3 regions of the Arthrobacter sp. NPDC058127 genome follow, and region 1 is predicted to be linked to each of the others. Evidence: riboswitches for the same ligand, from Rfam matches in the RefSeq annotation. Region 1 holds a riboswitch; each other region holds the start of a gene.
What was found. A riboswitch is a leader RNA that binds a small molecule or an ion and turns the genes downstream of it on or off. The one in region 1 is predicted to bind thiamine pyrophosphate.
Positions count from the first base shown of each region.

Region 2: linked by a shared signal. The riboswitch ahead of ACFVTG_RS09780 (ECF transporter S component) and the one ahead of thiC (phosphomethylpyrimidine synthase ThiC) in region 1 are both predicted to bind thiamine pyrophosphate.
Region 3: linked by a shared signal. The riboswitch ahead of thiD (bifunctional hydroxymethylpyrimidine kinase/phosphomethylpyrimidine kinase) and the one ahead of thiC (phosphomethylpyrimidine synthase ThiC) in region 1 are both predicted to bind thiamine pyrophosphate.

Region 1 covers NZ_JBHVTT010000027.1:15,968-23,526, forward strand. Annotated here, with positions in the region: gene ACFVTG_RS23190 (RNA-binding protein) at 1-10, opposite strand, end outside; gene rpsP (30S ribosomal protein S16) at 12-434, opposite strand; gene ACFVTG_RS23200 (hypothetical protein) at 629-1,072, opposite strand; gene ACFVTG_RS23205 (VOC family protein) at 1,207-2,079, opposite strand; gene ACFVTG_RS23210 (amidohydrolase family protein) at 2,157-3,251, opposite strand; TPP riboswitch at 3,345-3,452, shown strand; gene thiC (phosphomethylpyrimidine synthase ThiC) at 3,448-5,277, shown strand; gene ACFVTG_RS23220 (alpha/beta fold hydrolase) at 5,278-6,027, opposite strand; gene ffh (signal recognition particle protein) at 6,131-7,559, opposite strand, start outside.
Region 2 covers NZ_JBHVTT010000005.1:114,097-121,655, forward strand. Annotated here, with positions in the region: gene ACFVTG_RS09740 (Na+/H+ antiporter subunit A) at 1-914, shown strand, start outside; gene ACFVTG_RS09745 (Na(+)/H(+) antiporter subunit C) at 911-1,366, shown strand; gene ACFVTG_RS09750 (Na+/H+ antiporter subunit D) at 1,363-2,964, shown strand; gene ACFVTG_RS09755 (Na+/H+ antiporter subunit E) at 2,961-3,527, shown strand; gene ACFVTG_RS09760 (monovalent cation/H+ antiporter complex subunit F) at 3,524-3,802, shown strand; gene mnhG (monovalent cation/H(+) antiporter subunit G) at 3,792-4,271, shown strand; gene ACFVTG_RS09770 (DUF4235 domain-containing protein) at 4,268-4,528, opposite strand; gene ACFVTG_RS09775 (NUDIX domain-containing protein) at 4,580-5,353, opposite strand; TPP riboswitch at 5,502-5,638, shown strand; gene ACFVTG_RS09780 (ECF transporter S component) at 5,715-6,344, shown strand; gene ACFVTG_RS09785 (ABC transporter ATP-binding protein) at 6,344-7,559, shown strand, end outside.
Region 3 covers NZ_JBHVTT010000001.1:662,913-670,471, forward strand. Annotated here, with positions in the region: gene rpmA (50S ribosomal protein L27) at 1-203, opposite strand, end outside; gene rplU (50S ribosomal protein L21) at 264-572, opposite strand; gene thiD (bifunctional hydroxymethylpyrimidine kinase/phosphomethylpyrimidine kinase) at 993-2,513, opposite strand; TPP riboswitch at 2,505-2,601, opposite strand; gene ACFVTG_RS02980 (Rne/Rng family ribonuclease) at 2,762-5,920, opposite strand; gene ACFVTG_RS02985 (vitamin K epoxide reductase family protein) at 6,391-7,086, shown strand; gene ndk (nucleoside-diphosphate kinase) at 7,177-7,559, opposite strand, start outside.

The sequences.
Region 1 (7,559 bases):
CTGCCAGCAACTTACTCAGCCTCGGTGGTCTCTGCTTCAGCGTCAGCGGGAGCTTCAGTTGCTTCCGACTGCTTGGCCTTCTTGGTGATGGCTTCCGGGATGATGACGGAACCCTTCTCCGGTGCAACGAAAGCAGGCTTGGCGACCTTGGTCTTCAGCGTGCCTTCCTGGCCCGGGAGACCCTTGAACTTCTGCCAGTCACCGGTGATCTTGAGGATCGCGGCAACCTGCTCGGTCGGCTGGGCGCCGACGGACAGCCAGTACTGTGCACGCTCGGAGACGACCTCGATGTACGAGGGCTCTTCGGTGGGGTGGTACTTGCCGATTTCTTCAATCGCACGGCCATCGCGCTTGGCGCGGGAGTCCATGACGACGATGCGGTAGTACGGTGCGCGCATCTTACCGAAGCGCTTAAGGCGAATCTTTACGGCCACTTTTGTGGTCACTCCTGTTTCTGAAACGGGGTTGAGCCCGTCGTTCTGCACCCGTGGGGCGGGCCATACTTGAGGGTTCCAAGGACAAGATGCACGCACGGAGAGAGGGGCCACGCGGATCGAGTACCTGTCTATTGTGCCAGATGGCAGCCAGTATTTCGAACACGCGGCCGTGCGGCGGGTTTACCGCAGGGTTACTGCTCGGCGGACCAGACGTAGAGACCGGCCCGTTCGGCCTTCTCGACGTCGCTCGCGAGCGACGCCAACTGCTGGACATACAGCCGGGACTGTTGGGCGTCAAAGGGCATATCTTCTTGGGCCGCCCAGCGTTCGGCGACGTCGTCGAGGATGCTTCCCTCGCCCTCGGTCTCGTAGCTGAGAAGCTCAGACAAGGCACGCACCATGGCTTCGGGGACGCCCAGCAAGGCGTCGCTGGTGACGTCCACCAAAGCGAGCTCATAGTCGGCCCCGGCTGCGTGCACGGCCGTGCCGGCCAGGTCGCCAAGTTGTTCTACTTCAAAATCGCTGATTCCCGGGATCCGTACCGCGGCGCCGGATACGTCACTGCCCTTCTCCAGGGCAGCGGCCCTCTTGAGTGCTTCATCGTGGGTGGCAACAAAGATTTCAGCAAAGCCCATGGAAACTACTCTCATTCATTCGTGCCAACGGAGCTGCGGCGTGGCCGAAAAGTGCGCGCCACGCCGTCGAGCCTAAGTGTAACTTGCGAGGGGTCCCCGGCTGAGCGAAGCGAAGTCGGGGAGCAAGTTGGACGCTAGCGGACGGCGACGCGCAGCCGGTTGCGCCACGGGTCCTCGAAGCGCAGCTCCTGGCCGGTGTGGTGGGACGCGATGCCGGCAACCTTGAGGCGATCGGCGAGCGCGCCGACGTCGTCTCCTGACGGCACCTCGATGACCACCTCGCCGAGGCCGAGCGTGTCCTTGCGCGGACCTGCACCGCGGCTGTTCCACACATTCATGGCCATGTGGTGGTGGTAGCCGCCCGCGGAGACGAACAGGGCCTGCCCATGCCAGCCGGCCGTCTGCTCGAAGCCCAGGGTGTCGACGTAGAAATCATGGGCGGTCCGCACGTCGCCCACCTGCAGGTGGACATGCCCGACGCCGGCGCCCGCCTCATGCTGGCCGGTCACCGCCGATTCGCTCAAGTACTGCTGGAGGTAGCGCTGCGGCGGGAGCGGCAGGCTGTCCATGACGACCGAACTACCGTTCCACTCCCAGCCTTCGCGGGGCTTGTCGTAGTAGAGCTCGATGCCGTTGCCCTCCGGGTCGGTGAAGTAGAAGGCCTCGCTGACGAGGTGGTCTGCGCTGCCGACGAAGGCATGGGGTTCGTATTGCGCCGCCGAGGCAACAGTTGCGGCGAGCGATGACTGGTCTTCGAAGAGCAAAGCCGTGTGGAAGAGCCCGGCCTCTCCGCGGCCCGGGATCTGGAGCCCGGAGGCCGGAGCCAAGTGCACCAGCGGCTTGCCGAGCCTGCCAAAGTAGAGTCCGCCATCCTGTTCGGCGACGACGTCCAGGCCCAGCGCCCGCTGGTAGTAGTCGCCCATGAGCTTCATGTCCCCCACTTTGAGCATGACAGTGCCCATGGTGAGTTCGGCAGGAAGGAGATCCTGGCTGGATGTGATGGTCATGTGAAACTCCCGGCTTTCGTGGCGCCGCCCTTCGGCAACCTCTATGTATCTAAATTACTTGAAGCTTCAATTTATTCCTAATGCCCGGCGCTTCTTGAAATGTGTCCCCTCAGCACGGTGCATTGCGGCTTCAGCACGATCTCAAGGGACGCACGGGGATCGTTTGCGTAGAGCACGACGTCGGCACTGGCGCCTTCGCTGATGCCGTCGGCACCCAGCCACTCGCGGGCGGACCAGCAGGCGGCATCGAGGGCGGCGGCCGCCGGAAGGCCGGCCTGGTGCAGTTCCAGAATTTCCTCGCCGATCCGGCCGTGCTTGATGACGCTGCCGGCGTCGGTCCCGGCATACACCCGCACACCGGCGTCGAACGCCTCGAGGACCCGCTCATGCCGGCGCTCCCACAACGCGATCATGTGGGCGGCGTAACGCGGGAACTTGGTTTCAGCCTGCTTCGCGATGTCCGGAAAAGTCGCAATGTTGATGAGGGTCGGGACGATCGGAACATCCTGGTCCAGCAGCCGCGGAATATGGTGCGGGAGGAGACCGGTGGCGTGCTCGATGCAGTCGATGCCGGCGTCGAGCACGTCGACGATAGTCCCTTCGGCGAAGCAATGGGCGGTCACCCGGGCCCCCTCGTCGTGTGCCGCCGCCACCGCGTCCTTGACGACGGCGGCCGGGAAGGACGGGCCAAGATCCCCGGCCGAGCGGTCGATCCAGTCCCCGACGATCTTGACCCAGCCATCTCCGGACCGGGCCTGCTTGCGCACCGCCTCCACCAGATTCTCCGGCTCAACCTCTTCGGCCAGCCCGGGGATGTACCGGCGTTGCCTCGCGATGTGCCTGCCTGCGCGGATGATCCTGGGCATGTCCGCCCGGCGCTGCAGCCAGCGCGTGTCACTTGCGGATCCCGCGTCGCGGATCAAGAGCGTCCCGGCGTTACGATCCGCCGTTGCCTGCAGACGGGCAGTCTCCTCGTCCACCGCTCCACCCTTGCCCAAGCCAACATGGCAGTGTGAGTCGACAAGTCCGGGCGCCACCCATCCGTCCAGGACGACGTCCGGTACGGCAGCAGGCCGCAAAAAGGTCAGCCGTCCGTCGACCGACCAGAGGCCGCGCCGTTCCACGTCCGGCCCGGTGAGGACGGTGCCGCTGAATTCGATGATTTCCGCCATGATTCCACCCTAGACTCCGACGCCGCGCCCGGCCCGGTCACATCTGTCCTCGGTCACATCTGTCTCTGGAACTCTCAGCTGTGGTAGCTTCGTCTACGACCACACGGGGGCCCTTGCAAGGGCTGAGATCGGGCTGACGCAGCCTGCGACCGTTGAACCTGTCCGGGTAATGCCGGCGAAGGAAGTGAGTAATCCTTTGAGCACCAAAGAAACACAGCTGAGCCCTACCCAAAACGGATCGGCCCAAGAGGTGACACAGTCCCTCAAGTCGCATTCCCTCTCGTTCCTTGAAGATGCCGAAACGGGAATCCGGGTTCCAGTGACTGAAATAGCCCTGGAACCGTCCCCGAACGGCGAGGCCAACGCGCCATTCCAGGTGTACCGCACCGCAGGACCCGGTAGTGATCCCGTCGTGGGCCTCGAACCGTTCCGCAGCGAGTGGATCGAAGCCCGCGGCGACACCGAGGCCTACAGCGGCCGCGAACGGAACCTTCTCGACGACGGCAAGTCTGCCGTGCGCCGCGGCGCGGCCTCGGCGGAGTGGAAGGGCGCACAGCCGGTGCCCCGCCGCGCCGTCGACGGCAAGACCGTGACACAGATGCACTATGCCAAGCAGGGCATCGTGACGCCCGAAATGCAGTTCGTGGCACTACGCGAAAACTGCGATGTTGAACTGGTCCGCAGCGAAGTCGCCGCAGGCCGGGCCATCATCCCCAACAACATCAACCACCCCGAATCCGAACCGATGATCATCGGCAAGGCGTTCCTGGTGAAGATCAATGCCAATATCGGCAACTCGGCCGTCACCAGTTCCATCGCCGAGGAAGTGGACAAGTTGCAGTGGGCAACGCAATGGGGCGCCGACACGGTCATGGACCTGTCCACGGGCGACGACATCCACACCACCCGTGAGTGGATCATCCGCAACTCCCCCGTGCCGATCGGCACCGTGCCCATTTACCAGGCCCTCGAGAAAGTCAACGGCGAAGCCAACAAGCTCACGTGGGAAATCTTCCGCGACACTGTCATTGAACAGTGCGAGCAAGGCGTGGACTACATGACCATCCACGCCGGCGTGCTGCTGCGCTACGTGCCGCTCACTGCCAACCGCGTGACGGGCATCGTCTCCCGCGGCGGCTCCATCATGGCGGGCTGGTGCCTGGCCCACCACGAGGAAAACTTCCTCTACACCCACTTCGACGAGCTCTGCGAAATTTTCGCCAAGTACGACGTCGCGTTCTCCCTCGGCGACGGCTTGCGCCCGGGAGCGACGGCGGACGCCAACGACGCCGCGCAGTTCGCCGAGCTCGACACCCTGGCCGAGCTGACGCAGCGGGCGTGGGAATTCGACGTCCAGGTCATGGTGGAAGGACCCGGCCACGTTCCCTTCCACTTGGTGCGGGAAAACGTGGAGCGCCAGCAGGAGCTTTGCAAGGGCGCTCCGTTCTACACTTTGGGTCCCCTGGTCACGGACGTCGCTCCGGGCTACGACCACATCACCTCGGCCATCGGCGCCACGGAGATCGCACGCTACGGAACCGCGATGCTCTGCTACGTCACCCCGAAGGAACACCTGGGCCTGCCAAACAAGGACGACGTCAAGACCGGCGTGATCACGTACAAGATCGCCGCCCACGCCGCGGACCTTGCCAAGGGACACCCGGGCGCCCACGAACGCGACGATGCCCTCTCCAAGGCCCGCTTCGAGTTCCGCTGGCGTGACCAGTTCGCCCTGTCATTGGATCCAGTCACGGCCGAAGCGTTCCACGACGAGACCCTCCCCGCCGAACCGGCCAAGACGGCGCATTTCTGCTCCATGTGTGGCCCGAAATTCTGCTCCATGCGCATCAGCCAGGACATCCGTGACGAATACGGCTCCGCGGATTCCCAGGCAGCCATCGCGGAAATGTACAGCGGGATGCGCGAAAAGAGCGAGGAGTTCCTGGCATCCGGCGGAAAGGTCTACCTGCCCGAACTCGAGGTTCCCGCAGGAAAACGTGAGGCGACGTCAGGAAGCCTGAACTGATCAGGAAGCTTGGACTGACCCGGCGCGGCTGACATCCGCGATGAAGGAGCGGATCATCCGGTCTCCTTCAACTGAGTCATGAGGCCGGTGTCCTCCAGCCGCAACGCGGTGGAGGGCACCGGTTTCCTGCAGGTAGCCGGCGATCTCTTCGTACAGGGGTTCCCAACCACCGGTCAGGACAAGCGTGGGAACGCCCGGCACAATGTGCAGGGGCGCTTCCCACGGCGGCGCTTGGAGCCGCAGGCGTCGCGCGGTACGCCTGGCCTCCGGAGTGCTGAGGACTGCAGCCTCCGAGGAAAACGCCCGGCGGACGAATTCACGTTGGTAATCGTCGTCGCTGAGTTCGTTCCGGATCGCGAACAAGGGCTCCATCAGTGCCCGGTAAGCCGCGGTGGCGGGCAATTCAGCAGTCAAGGAAAGGCACGCCGGTTCAACCAGCACGAGGGAGCGGATCAGGTCCGGCCTCTCCACCGCAGCCAGCATGGCGGAAATCGCGCCTTGGGAATGCGCCACGACATGGCCTCCACGCGCGGGGCCGGCCGCCGAAGCGGCCTCCCGAGCTCCGAGGCACTCGAGGATAATCTCCACATCGGCTGCAACATCGGATTCCAAAGGCTCGGCCTGCGCATCAAAGCCGTGGCGTTTCAGGAACAGTGCATCGTATGCCAGCGCCATGCCATGCTGTTTCGGCCACGCGGCAGCGCCGAATGTGCCTGCTCCATGGACGAACACGACGCGCTGCTTTTGCATCCCCCCAGCCTATGGCACGGGGCCGACAACCCAACTCACTAGCAGTTATTGTCGTTCTGGGGCGTCAAAACGACACCTACTGCTAGCCAGTTGGGCGGGAGCGCTACTTGCCGAGGAACTTATCGAAGCCCTTGGGCAGGTTCAGCTGCGAGGGGTCGAAGTCGCCGGAAGGCTGGCCGAATGCTGCCCCGGTGCGAACGGCGTTCGCCCGCTTGTTCTCGGCGTCGCGCAGTTCCTGGGCCGCCTTGGCGGGGTTTCCGGAACGGGCCTTCTTCTTGGGCGCGCTCTTGCTTGCCTTGCGGGAACCGCCACCGAGGCCGGGCATGCCAGGCATCCCGGGCATGCCTCCGCCCTGGGCCAGCTTCTTCATCATCTTTTGTGCCTGCGCGAAACGCTCCAGGAGGCCGTTGACCTCGGAAACGTGCACGCCGGAACCACGGGCGATACGGGCGCGACGGGAACCGTTGATGATCTTTGGAGCCAGACGCTCGTGCGGGGTCATGGAGCGGACAATCGCCTCCACGCGATCGATTTCGCGCTCGTCGAACTGCTCCAGCTGCTGGCGGATGTTCTGCGCACCCGGCATCATCATGAGCATCTTCTTCATGGAGCCCATGTTGCGGATCTGCTGCATCTGGGCGAGGAAGTCGTCCAGGGTGAAGTCTTCCTGGTCGGCGAACTTCTTCGCCATCCGGGCAGCTTCGTCCTTGTCCCAGTTCTTCTCGGCCTGTTCGATCAGGGTGAGAACGTCGCCCATGTCGAGGATGCGGGAGGCCATGCGGTCCGGGTGGAACAGTTCGAAGTCGTCGAGTCCTTCGCCGGTAGACGCGAACATGACCGGCTTCCCGGTGACCGACGCGACCGACAGGGCCGCACCACCGCGGGCGTCGCCGTCGAGCTTCGACAGCACGACACCCGTGAAGTTGACGCCTTCATCGAAGGCAACCGCCGTGTTGACGGCGTCCTGGCCGATCATGGAGTCGATCACGAACAGCACTTCGTTCGGGATGATCGCCTGGCGGATACGGCGCGCCTGGTCCATCATTTCGGCGTCGACGCCGAGGCGTCCCGCGGTGTCCACGATCACGACGTCGTGCAGCTTCTGGCGGGCTTCGTCGACGCCGGCGCGGGCGACGGCGACCGGGTCGCCCGTGGGAACATCCAGATCCGAGGTGGTGCCGGGGTGCGGAGCAAACACAGGTACGCCGGCGCGTTCGCCGACAATCTGGAGCTGCGTTACGGCGTTGGGACGCTGGAGGTCGGCGGCAACGAGCACGGGGCTGTGACCTTGGGCCTTGAGCCACTTGGCAAGCTTGCCGGCGAGGGTGGTCTTACCCGCACCCTGCAAGCCGGCGAGCATGATGATGGTGGGGCCGGTCTTCGCCAAGCGGATACGACGAGTCTCGCCGCCGAGGATCTCCTGGAGCTCCTCGTTGACGATCTTCACGATCTGCTGGCTCGGGTTCAGGGCCGCGGAAACCTCAGCGCCCAGGGCACGTTCACGGATGCGGCCGGTGAACTCGCGGACCACG
Region 2 (7,559 bases), on a different contig from region 1:
CGATCTACGCGATGGGCGCACGCATCGCCGAGCCTGTGTCGCTCTCCTTCCCCCGGCTGGCCTACGAGGGCGGCGGGGGACTCAATGTGGTCAACGTGACTTTGGTGGACATCCGGGCGTGGGACACGTTCGGTGAGATCTCGGTGCTGGCAATCGCCGCTACCGGCGTCGCGAGCTTGATCTTTGTCCGAAGCAGGGGGGAGCGCCTCAACAAGGCCTCCACGATTCCCGAGGGCACTGTGGGAAGGCGCGCCGCCGCCGGGGGCAGTTCGCGCGACGACGCCTCGCTGGCACTCGTCCGCAAGTTCGCGGGCAGCCTGACAGACCCCTGGCTCGTGGCCGGCCGAACCCTGGCACCCGAACGGCGTTCCATCATCTTCGAGGTGGTCACGCGGCTGATTTTCCACTCGATGATCGTTTTCTCCGTGTACCTGCTGCTGGCGGGACACAATCTTCCGGGAGGCGGCTTCGCCGGCGGACTCACTGCCGGGCTCGCCCTGACCATCCGATACTTGGCCGGCGGACGGTTCGAGCTGCGGGAAGCCGCACCGATCAGCGCCGGCATGCTGCTGGGAACGGGGCTTGCGACGGCGGCCGCGGCGGGCTTCGTGCCGTTGCTTCTGGGCGGTCAAGTGTTCCAAAGTGCCATCATCGAGTTCTGGCTGCCGCTATTCGGTGACATCAAGTTCGTGACCTCCACGATCTTCGACATCGGCGTGTACCTCGTTGTCGTAGGCCTTGCCCTGGACGTGCTGCGGAGCTTGGGTGCCGAGATCGACGAACACTTCGAAGAGACCGCCAGCGGAGACGCGGGGGGTTCAGGGGACGCCCGACCGGAAGCCCGTGCGGCTACTGCGACGGCGGCAAGCACTGCAGCGTCGGCAACCACCTCGCCCGGGAAAGGGACCCCATGAGCGTCAACTTGACCTTGTTGATCGTCATGGGAGTGCTCTACGCCTGTGGTATCTATTTGATCCTGGAACGCAGCCTGACCCGCGTCCTCCTGGGGCTCATGCTCCTGGCCAACGCCACCAACCTTTTGATCCTCGCGACGGGTGGCTATGCCGGACTTGCCCCGCTGTTCAACAAATCGACGGATCCGCGCGACTACAACGATCCTTTGCCGCAAGCGTTGATCCTGACGTCGATCGTGATTTCCTTCGCGGTGACGGCATTCATGCTTGGCATCATCTACCGGACCTGGGCGTTGGCACGCCAGGACGATATCCAGGACGATGCCGAAGACCGGCGCGTCGCGAAGACACCCAGCTTTGACGCCGAAGACGACTCGGTGGTTCCCGAGGAAACATCCGAATTCCCGGTCACGGCAGTCACCGAAGCTGCCAAGGAAGGAGGCCCCCTGTGAACATCGCCAGCCTGGCGCCGCTCGCCGTCGTACTTCCCATCCTCGGTGCCGCACTGACATTCGCCCTGAACAGGAACCCGCTGGCCCAACGCGCGGTCAGCATCGCTTTGTTGTCCCTTACCTTGCTCCTGGAATGCTGGCTCCTTGCCTCGGTATGGACTACAGGCACCGCGTCCGTCACTCTGGGCGGCTGGCAGCCGCCGTTTGGCGTGGTGATGGTGGTAGACCAGTTCTCCTCGCTCATGTTGGTGGTCTCCTCCGTCATCAGCCTCGCCGTGCTCGTCTATGCCACCGGCCAAGGCATGGCCGACGGCGACCGCGAGGCACCGGTCTCGATCTTCCACCCGACCTACCTGATCCTGGTGGCCGGCGTCTCCAATGCCTTCCTCACCGGTGACCTCTTCAACCTGTACGTCGGCTTCGAGATCTTGCTGACGGCGAGCTACGTGCTCATGACCTTGGGCGGCACCGGTCCGCGCATCCGCGCCGGGGTCACGTACGTGGTGGTTTCCGTCGTGTCCTCGGTGTTGTTCCTTATCGCCATCGCGATGATCTACGGGGCCACCGGGACCATCACCATGGCGGATCTCGCCATCAAGTTGGCCGAACTGGATCCGGGCACCAGGAACCTGCTTCACGTCATGCTGCTCGTGGCATTCGGCATCAAAGCCGCCGTGTTCCCGCTGTCCTTTTGGCTGCCGGACTCGTATCCGACGGCGCCAGCACCGGTCACAGCCGTGTTCGCCGGCTTGCTCACCAAAGTGGGTGTCTACGCCATGGTCCGGACGGAGACCCTCCTCTTCCCGGGCGATACTTTGAATACCCCGTTGATGGTGGTTGCACTCCTCACCATGTTGGTGGGCATTCTCGGTGCCATAGCCCAGAGCGACATCAAACGATTACTCTCCTTCACCCTGGTCAGCCACATCGGCTACATGGTGTTTGGGCTGGCCATGTCTTCCGTTGCCGGGCTTGCTGCCGCCGTCTTCTACGTGGCCCACCACATCACGGTCCAAACGAGCTTGTTCCTGGTGACTGGCTTGATTGAGCGCCGCGGTGGGAGCTCCTCCGTGGACAGGCTCGGTGGGCTCGCAAAGCTGTCTCCGCTCCTCGCGCTCTTGTTCTTCATTCCGGCCATGAACCTCGCAGGAATCCCGCCCTTCTCAGGGTTCTTGGGGAAGCTCGGACTCCTCCAGGCAGGCATTGCCCTGGGGACGCCACTGGCCATTACCTTGGTGGTGGGCGGCGTGGTCACGAGTCTCTTGACGTTGCTGGCAATTGCGCGCGTCTGGAACCGCGCCTTCTGGCGGAAACCGGAGGATGCGGATTACCCTGCCGCCGTCCTGAAAGACACGGCGGCCGTCGGGCTGCTTCCGCGGACCATGGTGGGGCCAACCGCCGCGCTCGTGGTCTTTGGCGTGGCGCTGACAGTCTTCGCCGGTCCGCTGTTCCAATTGGCCGGAAACTCCGCGGAACAGATGCTGGACCGTACCGCGTACATCCATTCCGTGCTCGGCGGGAATGCCAAAGTTCCAGGAATCGCGGCACCGCAGGGTGACGCACCCACCGGGGCCGTACCGCAGGGAGGTGGCAAGTGAGCCGCAAGCGGATTTCGTTCCGCACCGAGTTGCCCCTGCTGGTCTGGCTGGTGGTCGTTTGGGGTGCGCTTTGGCGGGACTTCAGCCCCGGCAACCTGGTGTTCGGTGCGCTGATCGCGGTGGTGGTAGCCAGGGTCTTCTACTTGCCTCCAGTGGAGCTCAGCGGACGATTCAACGTGCTGCGGGCCATTCCTTTCGCCGTCGTGTTCCTTGGCAAAGTGGTGGCCGCGAGTTTCCAGGTCATGTACTTGGCGGCCTTCCGGGGCCCCTCGGTAACCAACGCCGTCGTCGCGGTTCCCCTGCGTAGCCACTCCGACCTCATGGTGACCGCAACAGGGCACGTGATTTCGCTGATTCCGGGTTCCCTGGTGGTGGAGGTGGACCGCTCGACGTCCACGCTCTATATCCACGGGCTCAATGTCCGCAACGATGTGGACACCGCCAAGCTGCGCAAGGAAGTCCAGGACACGGAGGCCTCGTTGATCCGGATCATGGGTACCCGCACGGAATTGGACGCACTCCAGGCCGAAGGCTGGCCTGCAACGAGGGGAGCCGGCTCATGAAAGACATCGTGCTGATCGTCACGGCGGTGATTCTTAGCCTCGCGGCGGCAGGCGCGATCTACAGGATCGCCGTCGGGCCTTCATTGCTGGACCGGGTGCTCGCCTCAGACGTGCTGCTCGCCATACTGGGTGCCGCGCTGGCCATCGACATGGCCGTCAACAGGCACCTCAACAACCTCGTGCTGCTCGTCGCGCTGACGCTGATCGGGTTCATCGGATCGGTGACGGTGGCCCGCTTCGTGGCCGACCGGAGGGGACAAGTCAATGACTCCTAACGCCACCGGAGCGGACGCCGTCATCGATGCCGTCACCGCGGTACTGCTGATTGTTGGTGCCCTGATGTCATTGGGCGCGGCAATTGGACTGTTGCGGTTCCCGGACCTCATGAGCCGCATGCATGCAGCTACCAAGCCCCAAGTGCTGGGGCTGTTCCTTGTCTTGGCGGCCATGGGGCTGCAGATGCGCGAATGGTGGGTTTGGCCGGTCCTCGCGGTCGCTTGGATTTTCCAACTGCTGACTGTGCCCGTGTCCGCACACATGGTGGGCCGGGCAGGGTACCGGACCAAGCACCTCCACCCCGAGCTTCTCAGCACAGACGAACTCGAGGCCGTGGTGCTGCGGGCTGCCGGTCAACGGGCGGCGGAGAAAGCTCAAGAAGCGGGCTCGGCAATGCCCCACGCTGGGAACGCCCGCAACGGCGGGAGCGCAGGTCCTAACGGCGTCAACGGCGGGCCGTCAGCCTAGACGATGTCCTGCGTCTTCGAGAAGCGGGAGATGGCGCGCTGGGTGCTCCGGCCGGCGAGAACCTGGATGACGGCACTGACAGTTGCCGAAATCAGGGCGAAGGTCAGCGCTGAGCGGAGGCTCGTCTCCATGTCGTCGTGTCCCTTGGGCGGCTTGTTGCCCGTGGTTTTTTCCCACAGCGCGTTGACGAGCTTGGTGCCGACAAAGCCTGCGCCGATGCTCACGCCGGTGCCGAGCAGTTTGATGAGGAGGTTCATTCCGGGACTCCTTGCGGGTGGAAACAGGACCGTCCCCAGCCTAACCCCACTTCAGGGCAGTTCCGGAGCAACGGATGGGGCTTGGCGCCTCAGCCGGAAGAACTCCTGCAAGGCTCCCGGCTTTGGACGCACGGGAACAATGTCACGGTCTTCGGCCAGCACCGCTTCCACCGTGCCGAGGGCGAGGAGCTCATCCAGTAGCGCCAGCGTGGGTGGCATGAGCTTGAGCGTTCCGGCGGCTTCGGCATCCAGGATTCCGCGGACCGGCATCCACAAGGACGATGACGCTTCCGTGGTCTGGTGCCTTGGCTCGGCTCCGGAAACCGGGCAAGCAAGGTAGAAGTACGTGTCGAAGCGCTTGGGCTGGTCCGGCGGAGTGACCCAGTTGGCCCATGGGCGGAGGGTGGCGGCGTCGAGCTTCAGCCCGGCCTCTTCGAACACCTCACGCTGCGCGGCCGCCAGTACCCGGCCCGCGTTGAACCGGGCGGAGGAAGGCTCGACGGCGATGCTGCTCCGGTGCCATGCGGCGGCGTGGCGCTCGACGACGTCGTCCGTGAAGTCCCAGCCGGAGCTGTCCGCCTGGTCCACTCGTCCGCCCGGGAAGACGACCATTCCGGCAGCGAAATCCATCGTGGACACCCGGTGCTGGACGAACACCTCCAAAGCCTGCGCCGCGTCTCCAGAGCGCCCAGGAACTGCGGCATCCCGGAGCAGGATCACGCTCGCGGCGAGCCTCGGTTCGGCCACTGTGGTGCTGTTCGCTTCGCCCATGCCTGCCAAGACCGCTCCTTTGCCCGCTTGCTGTGTCACATTCTGCTGGATCATTCTCCCAGTTTCTGTGGCCGCCCGCGCCATTCCGGGCCGGACTGCGCTCGCCCGGCAAATGATCCAGGGGAATCCGTCGGAACGCTTTTTGCCGCCGCGCCCGCAACCCCTCCAAGGTGTAAACTGAACCACGCCCAAAAGGGTGGATTGATAACGACAGGGGAGCGCCGCCGTCGGGCTCGCAGCAATGCGGCACGGAGGACGGGCGCTGAGAGTGCGGACAGCCGCAGACCCTCGAACCTGATCCGGCTAGTACCGGCGCAAGGGAGTCGAGTTCTCATAGTGTCCGGAACCGGCGCGGCGGAGGCCGCTCGCAGGCAACCGGGGAACACTTTCCCCTCCTGTTCCTCAGGAGGACAAAATGACTGGTATTTCTGCAAGGCCGGGCCTCACCAAGCCTGGTTACAACTGGCGCGTCGTGGACATTGTTGTGGCGGCACTGATCTCGATCGCCGGTGGCGTGATCTTCTGGGCATGGGACCAGATGGCTCTGGTCGCCACGCCTATGTCCGCCGGCTACCCGCCCCTGAGCGGCCTGATCGCCGGCGGCTGGATGATTCCGGCAGTCTTGGGCATGCTCATCGTCCGCAAGCCCGGTGCGGCAATTTTCTGCGAAACAGTGGCCGCCACGAGTGAGCTCATCATGGGTTCGCAGTACGGCACCACGGTGCTGATCTCGGGCCTGCTCCAGGGCCTCGGTGCGGAACTCATCTTCCTGGCCTTCATGTACAAGAAGTTCAACCTGCCTGTGTCCCTGCTGGCCGGTGCCGGTGCGGGCCTGTTCTGCGGTCTGAACGACTCCTTCCTGCCGTGGGGCTGGAACATCGCCTACGAACCGGTCGACAAGCTCGCGTACATCGTGTTTTGCACGATCTCCGGGGCCGTCATTGCCGGTGCCCTGTCCTGGATCGCTACCCGCGGCCTGGCCAAGACTGGTGTGCTGAGCGCGTTCGCGTCCCGCAAGGCCGCTTCGGAGCCCGTCTTTTCCTGATGCCCAGTCCTGATTCCGGCACCTCTGCCGTGGTGCGACCCGCCGCCATTTCCGCGCAAGGCTGGGGCTGGCGGCACGCCGGCCGCACCACGCAGGCCATCCACGCCCTCGACCTGGACATCCGTCCCGGCGAGCGTGTTCTGCTGCTTGGCCCCTCGGGCGCAGGCAAGTCGACCCTCCTGCATGCCCTGGCTGGCGTGTTGGGCGAGGAAGGGGACGACGCCGACGAGACCGGTTCGTTGCTCGTGGATGGTGTTTCGCCGAAGGCCCAGCGGGGCCGTGCCGGACTCATGCAACAGGACCCCGAAACCCAGGTGGTGCTTTCCCGGCTGGGCGACGACGTCGCGTTCGGCGCCGAAAACCTTTGCGTGCCGCGGGAAGAAATCTGGAAGCGGGTCCATGAAGCGCTCGACGACGTCGGGCTGCGGCGTAGTGCCGGTGGCAGTGCGAGCGGCAACTTTGCGCTCGACCACCCGACGTCGGCCCTCTCGGGCGGGCAGAAACAACGCCTTGCGCTGGCCGGCATCCTCGCGATGCGGCCCGGCTTGATCCTCCTGGACGAACCGACCGCCAACCTGGACCCGGCCGGAGTGTTGGAGGTCCGCGATGCCGTGGGCCGCTGCCTGGACAAGACGGGCGCCACCTTGGTGGTGGTGGAGCACCGGGTTTCGGTCTGGAAAGACCTTGTGGACCGGATCGTGGTGCTCCAGCCGGGCAGTTCCTCCTCCACGGGAGTCTCGACGCCGGCGGTGCTCCTGGACGGCGATCCGGACACCGTTCTGGCGCAAGCAAGGGACATGCTCACTGCTGCGGGCGTTTGGGTGCCCGGGTACGTGCCGGCCACCCGGCCACGTTCGGGAACAGGCGCCGGAACGGCGGCCGGCTCCGGGGCGGGGAACGGGGCGTGGAGCTCCGCGGCGAGGAACGCGGGAGAGCTACTGCTCGCCACCCAGGAGCTCGCGGTGTCCCGCGAGCGGTCACGACGCCGGGGGTTCAAAACCATCCCGCCCCTTCCCGTGCAGGCCGGACTCAACGCCGAAGTGTTCGCCGGGCGAGCGCTGACCATCACTGGCCCCAACGGCGCGGGAAAATCGACGTTCGCTTTGACTCTTGCGGGGCTGTTGGCGCCGGTGTCCGGGGCGGTGACTGCCGCCGTCGGGCTCAGCGACGGTGCCGGCACTGACCCGTTCAAGTGGAAGGCCCAGCAGCTGATCT
Region 3 (7,559 bases), on a different contig from region 1:
TCAACCGCACCTGCCTGCAGGGCGAACAGGGTGTCGTCGCCACCGCGGCCGACACCGGCGCCCGGGTGGAAGTGGGTGCCGCGCTGGCGGACGATGATCTCGCCTGCGGAAACGACCTGGCCACCGAAGCGCTTTACGCCGAGGTACTGGGCGTTGGAGTCACGACCGTTGCGAGTGGAGCTCGCGCCTTTTTTATGTGCCATTTGAAATGCCTGCCTTTAAATTCTGGGGAATCTGTTGAAAACCTGAACAGCAACCAGTGGTTACTTGATACCGGTGATCTTGATCTTGGTCAGTTCTTGACGGTGACCCTGGCGCTTCTTGTAGCCGGTCTTGTTCTTGAACTTCTGGATGACGATCTTCGGACCACGGAGGTCTTCGAGGATCTCAGCCGTAACCTTGACCTTGGCCAGATCCGCAGCAGCGGAGGTGACCTTGTCACCGTCCACCAGGAGCAGTGCGGGCAGCTCAAGAGTGCTGCCGGCTCCACCGGGGACGCGGTTCAGGGTTACGTAGTCTCCAACGGAAACCTTTTCTTGGCGGCCGCCTGCGCGGACAATCGCGTACACCACTTGGGCACTCACTTCTCTCGACGTTTATTACTAAATTTGCGTGCGGAACCCCGATCCGAAAACGGGCCTGGTTCACGCTGTGCCTCAACGCCGTGGACTCCGGTACGGAATCCATGAGTCATCCCTTGAACAGTTCCAAATGAAACGTCAATTCCAAATGAAAGGTCTCTAGGGGCATAACCCAAGTGTTGGCGTAAGCACCGAAGATCTAGATTACGCTAGTTTCGCCTTCGGCTGCAAATGAGGCCAGGTCCGGAGGCTGCCACGTGATGGCTGCCACAGACTGGCTATGCCGCCATCCGGTACCGTGCCCGTCCACCTTACCCTGCCCGCCGGGAAAAGCTCGGATCCTCACCCCGACACGCTGCGGCGCCTGCCGAAACAGCCCTTCATCCCGTCCCTCCGCGACAGGAACCAAGGTCAGCTGTGCAGCCTTGGAGCATCGAAGAACGCAGTTTCATAGCGGCAGGATTGGGAGAAAGCCTCCATCATGGCCGCGCGCTCGGCCGGTGAGGCAGCCTGCGCGGCGGCATCCGTGAGGTCGATCGCCTTGCGGGTGGCCTCTGCGAACGCCTCGTCTGCGTAGGTGCGCAGCCAGTCGGCGTAAGGGTGCTCGTCCGACGCTCCTGCCTGGACATAGCCACGGTGGAGCTGCTGTCCCACCTCGGCGTACAACCAGTAGCAGGGCAGTACTGCGGCCAGCAGCACGGCATAGCTGCCCGACGCCGACGCCGCCAGCAAGTGGTCCACATAGGCCTTGGTGACGGGGCCCAGTTCTCGGCTTCCCTGGCGTCCGCTAAGCCAATTCCGATGCAGCTCGGACTCGACTTCGAGGCACATCTGCGAGCCGCGGGCCCAGAACAGCTGTTCGTTTTCGCTGGGGGCGAGCGCACTTGCACGCGCCAGGACCCGGGAATAGCCGTTGAGATAGATGGCATCCTGCGACAGGTAATAGCTGAACTGCGCTTCGCTGAGCCCACCGGTTTGCAAGTCCTGGATGAAGTCCAGGCCATAAATGGCCGCAAGCTCCGATTGGGCGGCGTCCCACATCCGGACCGCGAAGTCCCCCGGCTGAAGGGAGTGCTGGAGAGTGTGGAAATGATGGATGGGCCCGTTGCCCTTCCCCACCTCCAGCCTCTCGGATTGGGTCAGCGCCTCCTGAAGCCAGGGCTTGACTTCATGCAGGGCAGACTCCCAATCGCCGAGCCGCGCTTTTGCCGTCGCCATCGCAGACGACAGGGAACATCCCGTGCCATGGCTGTTGCGGGTCTCCACGCGTTGGCCGGCGAATTCCACCACGTCCTGGCTCAGGACTCCCCCGGTGTTGACCAGCGCATCGGGGCAGCCGGATCCTTGCAGATGGCCTCCCTTCACCAGGACGGTGTTTCCGCAGGCAGCGGCCAGACGTTTGCCTTGCTCCAACGCCGATGCCCAGTCGGTGGCAACAGGCTCGCCAAGCAGCATGGCCAATTCAGGAAGGTTGGGGGTCACCAAGTCGGCGAGGGGCAGAAGTTCCCGCAGTGCGGTTTCAGCGGACTCCGCGAGGAGCCGGTCGCCACTGGTCGCGATCATCACCGGATCCAGCACGACGACGGCGGGGCGCGCCTCGCCGAGCCAGCGGCGGACTTCGTGGATGACGGCCGCGTCCCCGAGCATGCCGATTTTGACGGCATCAACGGTGATGTCGTCGCTAATGGCATCCAATTGCTGCCGCAGGAACTCCACGGGAGGCACGTGAACGCCGGTGACTCCCTGCGTGTTTTGTACTGTGAGTGCCGTGATGACGGCCATGCCGTAACCGCCGTTGGCGGCAATGCTCTTCAGGTCAGCTTGGATCCCGGCACCGCCCGACGGATCCGAGCCGGCAATGCTGAGGACCCTGGGGATAGGGCGCTGGACGGCCTTGAGCGGGTAGACAGCCGAGTGTGCCGAAACAGTCATTCGAGACATCCCTTCGCCGGTGCTAACCGGACAGGTTCAACGGGTCTGGTCTCAGCCGGCTTGGTGCGCGGCACCCCGTGTCAGTCCCCTAGCTTAACCCGGATCACACCTCGCCCGCTGAAATCTCCCTTTGTAACCGCACTGTCGTGAGGTCCGGCAACTGGTCCGGCAAATGGGCCGGCAACGCCGAAGCCCCGGCGGTTTCCGCAAGAGCGGGAACGGCCGGGGCTTCGGACTAGGTACTGCGTTTAGAGTTCGGACTTGGGCACGCCGACTCCGAGAATGATCGGTTCTGCTGCCGCCGTCGGCTTGACCGGGGATGCGTCGGGCGCCTTGGCCTCGTGCGCGGCCCCACCGGAGGCAGCGGCTGCAACCTCGTGGTGCTCCACGTTGGTGGCGTTGGCGGCACCCTGGGCACGGCTGGCACTACGGTTGCGGCGGCCCCGGCGTCCACGCGAAGCCGACTCCAGGGATTCCCCGCTTGCAACGGCCGCGGGAGCCTCTGCGGGCGCTTCCCGGGACTCCGTTGCGGCCGTCGCGGTGTCCGGAGCTTCTCCGAGGCCCGCGAATGCCTGCGCCAACAGATCCAGGCTCATGGCAGGAGCGCCACTCGCCGGCTCTTCTTCGTGGTGGACGAAAGGCAACGCCACTTCCTCGCCGCCGAATCGCAGCACAGGCTTCGAGCGTTCCTCGCTACCCGAAGCAACGGCAGGAGCCGAGACCGGGGCCGCGGGTGCCTGCAGAGGGGTTGCTTCCGCTGCGTGCCCGTCGGCGAGCAATTCCGCCGCGTGGTGGAGTTCGTCGTCGTGCAGGTGGGCAGCGTGGGCCGCAGCCGCGATGGTCGCAAGGGCTGCGCGGGTGGCTGCCTGGCGGTTCGGATCAGTGGATTCCACGGAGTGGACCGGCACAGGAGGGGTGATCGGGAGCTCGGAAGTCCCCTGCCCTGTCCCCCTGCCGCGGCGGCGCTTGCGCTGCTCCGGGCGGACGGCCGGGAGTGACTCCGTGCGCGGGTGGTGGTGTTCAGCGGCCACCACGTTGGCCCGGCGATGCTCCACGGGCTCGTCATGCGTGACGATTCCGCGCCCTGCGCACGTTTCGCACTGCTCGCCGAAGACCTCAAGCAGGCCGGTGCCCATGCGCTTGCGGGTCATCTGGACCAATCCAAGCGACGTCACTTCCGCGACCTGGTGCTTGGTGCGGTCCCGGCCGAGGCACTCGACCAGGCGGCGCAACACGAGATCGCGGTTGGATTCCAGGACCATGTCGATGAAGTCGATGACGATGATTCCGCCGATGTCGCGCAAGCGCAGCTGGCGGACCACTTCCTCGGCGGCCTCAAGGTTGTTCTTGGTGACGGTTTCTTCGAGGTTGCCACCGCTGCCGGTGAACTTTCCGGTGTTGACGTCAACAACCGTCATGGCCTCGGTGCGGTCGATCACGAGCGAACCACCGGAGGGCAGGAAGACCTTGCGCTCCAATGCCTTGTGGATCTGTTCGTCCACGCGCCATGCCGAGAAGATGTCCTGATCCGACGTCCACTTTTCGAGACGTCCCACCAGATCCGGCGCCACATAGGTGACGTAGGCCTCGATGGTGTCCCAGGCTTCATCGCCGGAAACGATGAGCTTGGAGAAGTCCTCGTTGAAGACGTCGCGGACAACCTTGATGGTGAGGTCCGGTTCGCCGTACAGCAGTTCCGGGGCCAGGATCTTGGTAGATGCGGACTGGCTTTCGATGCCTTCCCACTGGGCCCGCAGGCGGTTGATATCGTGCGTCAGTTCTTCCTCGGAAGCACCCTCGGCGGCGGTGCGGACAATGACGCCCGCGTTCTCGGGGAGGCGGTCCTTGAGGATCTTCTTCAGACGGTTGCGCTCGACGTCGGGCAGCTTACGGGAGATGCCGGTCATGGAACCGCCGGGCACGTACACAAGGTAGCGGCCGGGAAGCGAAATCTGGCTCGTCAGGCGTGCGCCCTTGTGGCCCACGGGGTCCTTGGTGACCTGGACCAGCACGGAGTCTCCTGATTTCAGGGCGTTTTCGATGCGGCGCGGCTTGCCTTCCAGGGTGACGGCATCCCAGTTGACTTCACCGGCGTACAGCACGGCATTGCGGCCGCGTCCGATGTCGACGAATGCGGCTTCCATCGACGGCAGCACGTTCTGGACCTTGCCCAGGTAGACGTTGCCGATCAGGGAATCCTGCTGTGTCTTGGACACGAAGTGCTCCGCGAGCACGCCGTCTTCCAGGACACCGATCTGGATCCTGTCGTCGCGCTGGCGAACGATCATCTGGCGGTCGACGGACTCACGGCGAGCCAGGAATTCGGCCTCGGTGATGACCTGGCGGCGGCGGCCGGTCTCGCGGGACTCGCGGCGGCGCTGCTTCTTGGCTTCAAGGCGAGTAGAGCCCTTGACGCTCGTGACGCGGTCGGAGCTGCTGGTGGTCTCAACGTGTGCGCGGGGAGCGCGGACACGGGTGACAGTGTTGGGGGGATCGTCGTCTCCGCCGCCCGTCAGCTCCAGGTCCTGGTCACCACGACGCCGGCGCCGACGGCGACGGGAGGTCACGCCTTCTTCGAGCGCCTCCTCGGTACCGGCTTCTGCCTCGTCCTCGGATTCCGCAGAGGTTTCTTCTCCTGCTTCGTCACGCTCGGTGCCCCGGCGTCCGCGACGGCCACGGCTGCGACGCCGACGGCGGCTGCCGGCCTCGTCCAGTTCGTTGTCCTCGGAAACTTCCTCAGCTTCGGCCCGCGGTTCTTCTTCGACGACGGCCGGCCGGACAACTGCGCTCAGGTCCGGTGCCTGGAAGATCATGGACGTTACGGAGGCAGGCTCCAGGAACAGCGACGCGATCGGGCTCGCAGCTTCCGCCTCGGCGGCCGGCGCCTCGGTGGTTTCCTCGGGCGTAATCTCCGCAGCCGGAGCTTCTTCAGGCGCAGTCTCCGCAGCGGGCGCTTCCTCGGGCGCAATCTCCGCAGCGGGCGCTTCGACCGCTGCTTCTTCGGAAACGGGCTCGGCGCTCTTTGCCCTCGTCGTGCGACGGCGGCGGACCGGCTTTTCGGGGGCGGTTTCGGCCTCTGCTGCTACGTCAGGCACGACGGCGGCGGCAGCCTCCGTCGCCCCGCCAGCTTCCGTCGGAGCTTCCTCAGCGAAACCTGGCAACGGCTCCGGAGTTTCTACCTTCTTTCGAGCCCTGCTACGCCGGACAGGGGCCTTGGGCTCTTCGGTGTCCGCCGACTCGGCGAGCGGCTCAACGGTGGCTGCGGCAGCTCCGGCGTCGGGGGTTTCGTCCGCGGCGACCGTCTTCGGTGCCGCCTTGCGCCGGGTGCGGGTGACCTTCTTGGGTGTTTCAGTGGTCTCGGTGGACGCCGCATCTTCGGCGGCGGCTACAACTTGCTCGTTATCCATATGTGGCAACACTCCTGCCCTTGCGCAACCGCCACATCCGGTGCCCAGAGGGGCAATATTGTCAAAACCCGCAGGCGTTGACAGAAGTCAGTAGTAGTCTTTCCGGTTCGCACCAGCATGGGGGTGCGGCATCCACGGAAAGCCGGCTTCGCTCCAAACCCGTTGTTCTAATGCCACAACCAGGTGCCGTCCATTGTCACTGCGGGCCTACCGGGGATCATTGGATCCTGGGCATGCCCTGCATATGACTGGCGGTCTTGGGAACAAGATACCGGACCGGATTCCGCATGTGGATCGGCTTCCGGCCATGTTCATTCTCTCACACGCCCGCACTCCCGGCAGGAAGCACACCCTGAAAGCTTCCGTGCCGCCGCCCTCCCTGGGCAGAAGCTTTCAGCCGCCGCGGCTAGAATCCTCCCAAGAGCAGTCCCCGGCCGTGCGCCGGGCCTTCCAGAAAAGGACAGCCAACCATGCCGAGCCCCGCCAGCCCGAACCTGGCCAACAACGATGCCCGCTCCCGGCAGGAGAAGACCGGGAAAACCCCCGATGGGAAGGACGCCGCCGACGCAGCCTTGCCGCGCATGGTCCGCGACCGTCCCTTTGCGTGGCTTCTCCTCGCCACCGGCGCCATCGCGTGGCTTGCATCCGGGGCGCTCGTGCTGGAAAAGCTGCAGGTTCTGATCGATCCCAACCATGTAACGGCCTGCGACCTCAATCCCTGGGTATCCTGCGGCAGCGTCATGAAGACACCGCAGAGTTCAGTTTTCGGCTTCCCCAACATGTTCATCGGCATCGTCGCCTTCGCCGTGATCATCACCACCGCCATGGCGATCTTTGCCGGGGCCAAGTTCGCGCGTTGGTACTGGATCGGACTGCAAACCGGCATCACACTGGGCTTCATCTTCATCGTCTGGCTATGGTCCCAGGCACTGTATGTCATTCACATCCTGTGCCCGTTCTGCATGGTGGTGTGGGCCTGCATGATCCCGCTCTTCGTCTTCGTGACCATTAGGAACGTAGCGCACGGCGTCATTCCAGCGCCCGCACGCCTGGCCAAGATCCTCAGCGAGTCCGGTTGGATCATCTCCGCGCTGCTCTACGTTGGCGTGATCGCGAGCATTTTCTTCGCCTTCATCAATGTCTTCATCGGTACCTCGGGATACTGAGCACGTATCCCTCATTTGAGCCATTAACAGCCGAAGGGGCCCATGTTCGCGTGAACATGGGCCCCTTCGGCTGTATGGCGTGGCTGGAAGCTACGCGCCGAACCAGATCTTGATCTCGCGCTCGGCGGAATCCACCGAATCGGAACCGTGGACCAGGTTCTGCTGCACGGCCAGGCCCCAGTCACGGCCGAAGTCGCCACGGATAGTGCCGGGCGCCGCCGTCGTCGGGTCCGTGGTTCCCGCAAGGGAACGGAAGCCTTCGATTACGCGGTGGCCCTCGAAGATAGCAGCGACAACCGGGCCGCTGAGCATGAACTCGACGAGCGGCTCGTAGAACGGCTTGCCCAGGTGCTCTTCGTAGTGCTGCTCCAGCAGTTCGCGGGTGGCGTTGACCTTCTTCAATTCGGCCAAGGAATAGCCCTTGGACTCGATGCGGGCGAGGATGCTGCCGCTCAAGTTGCGGGCGACGCCGT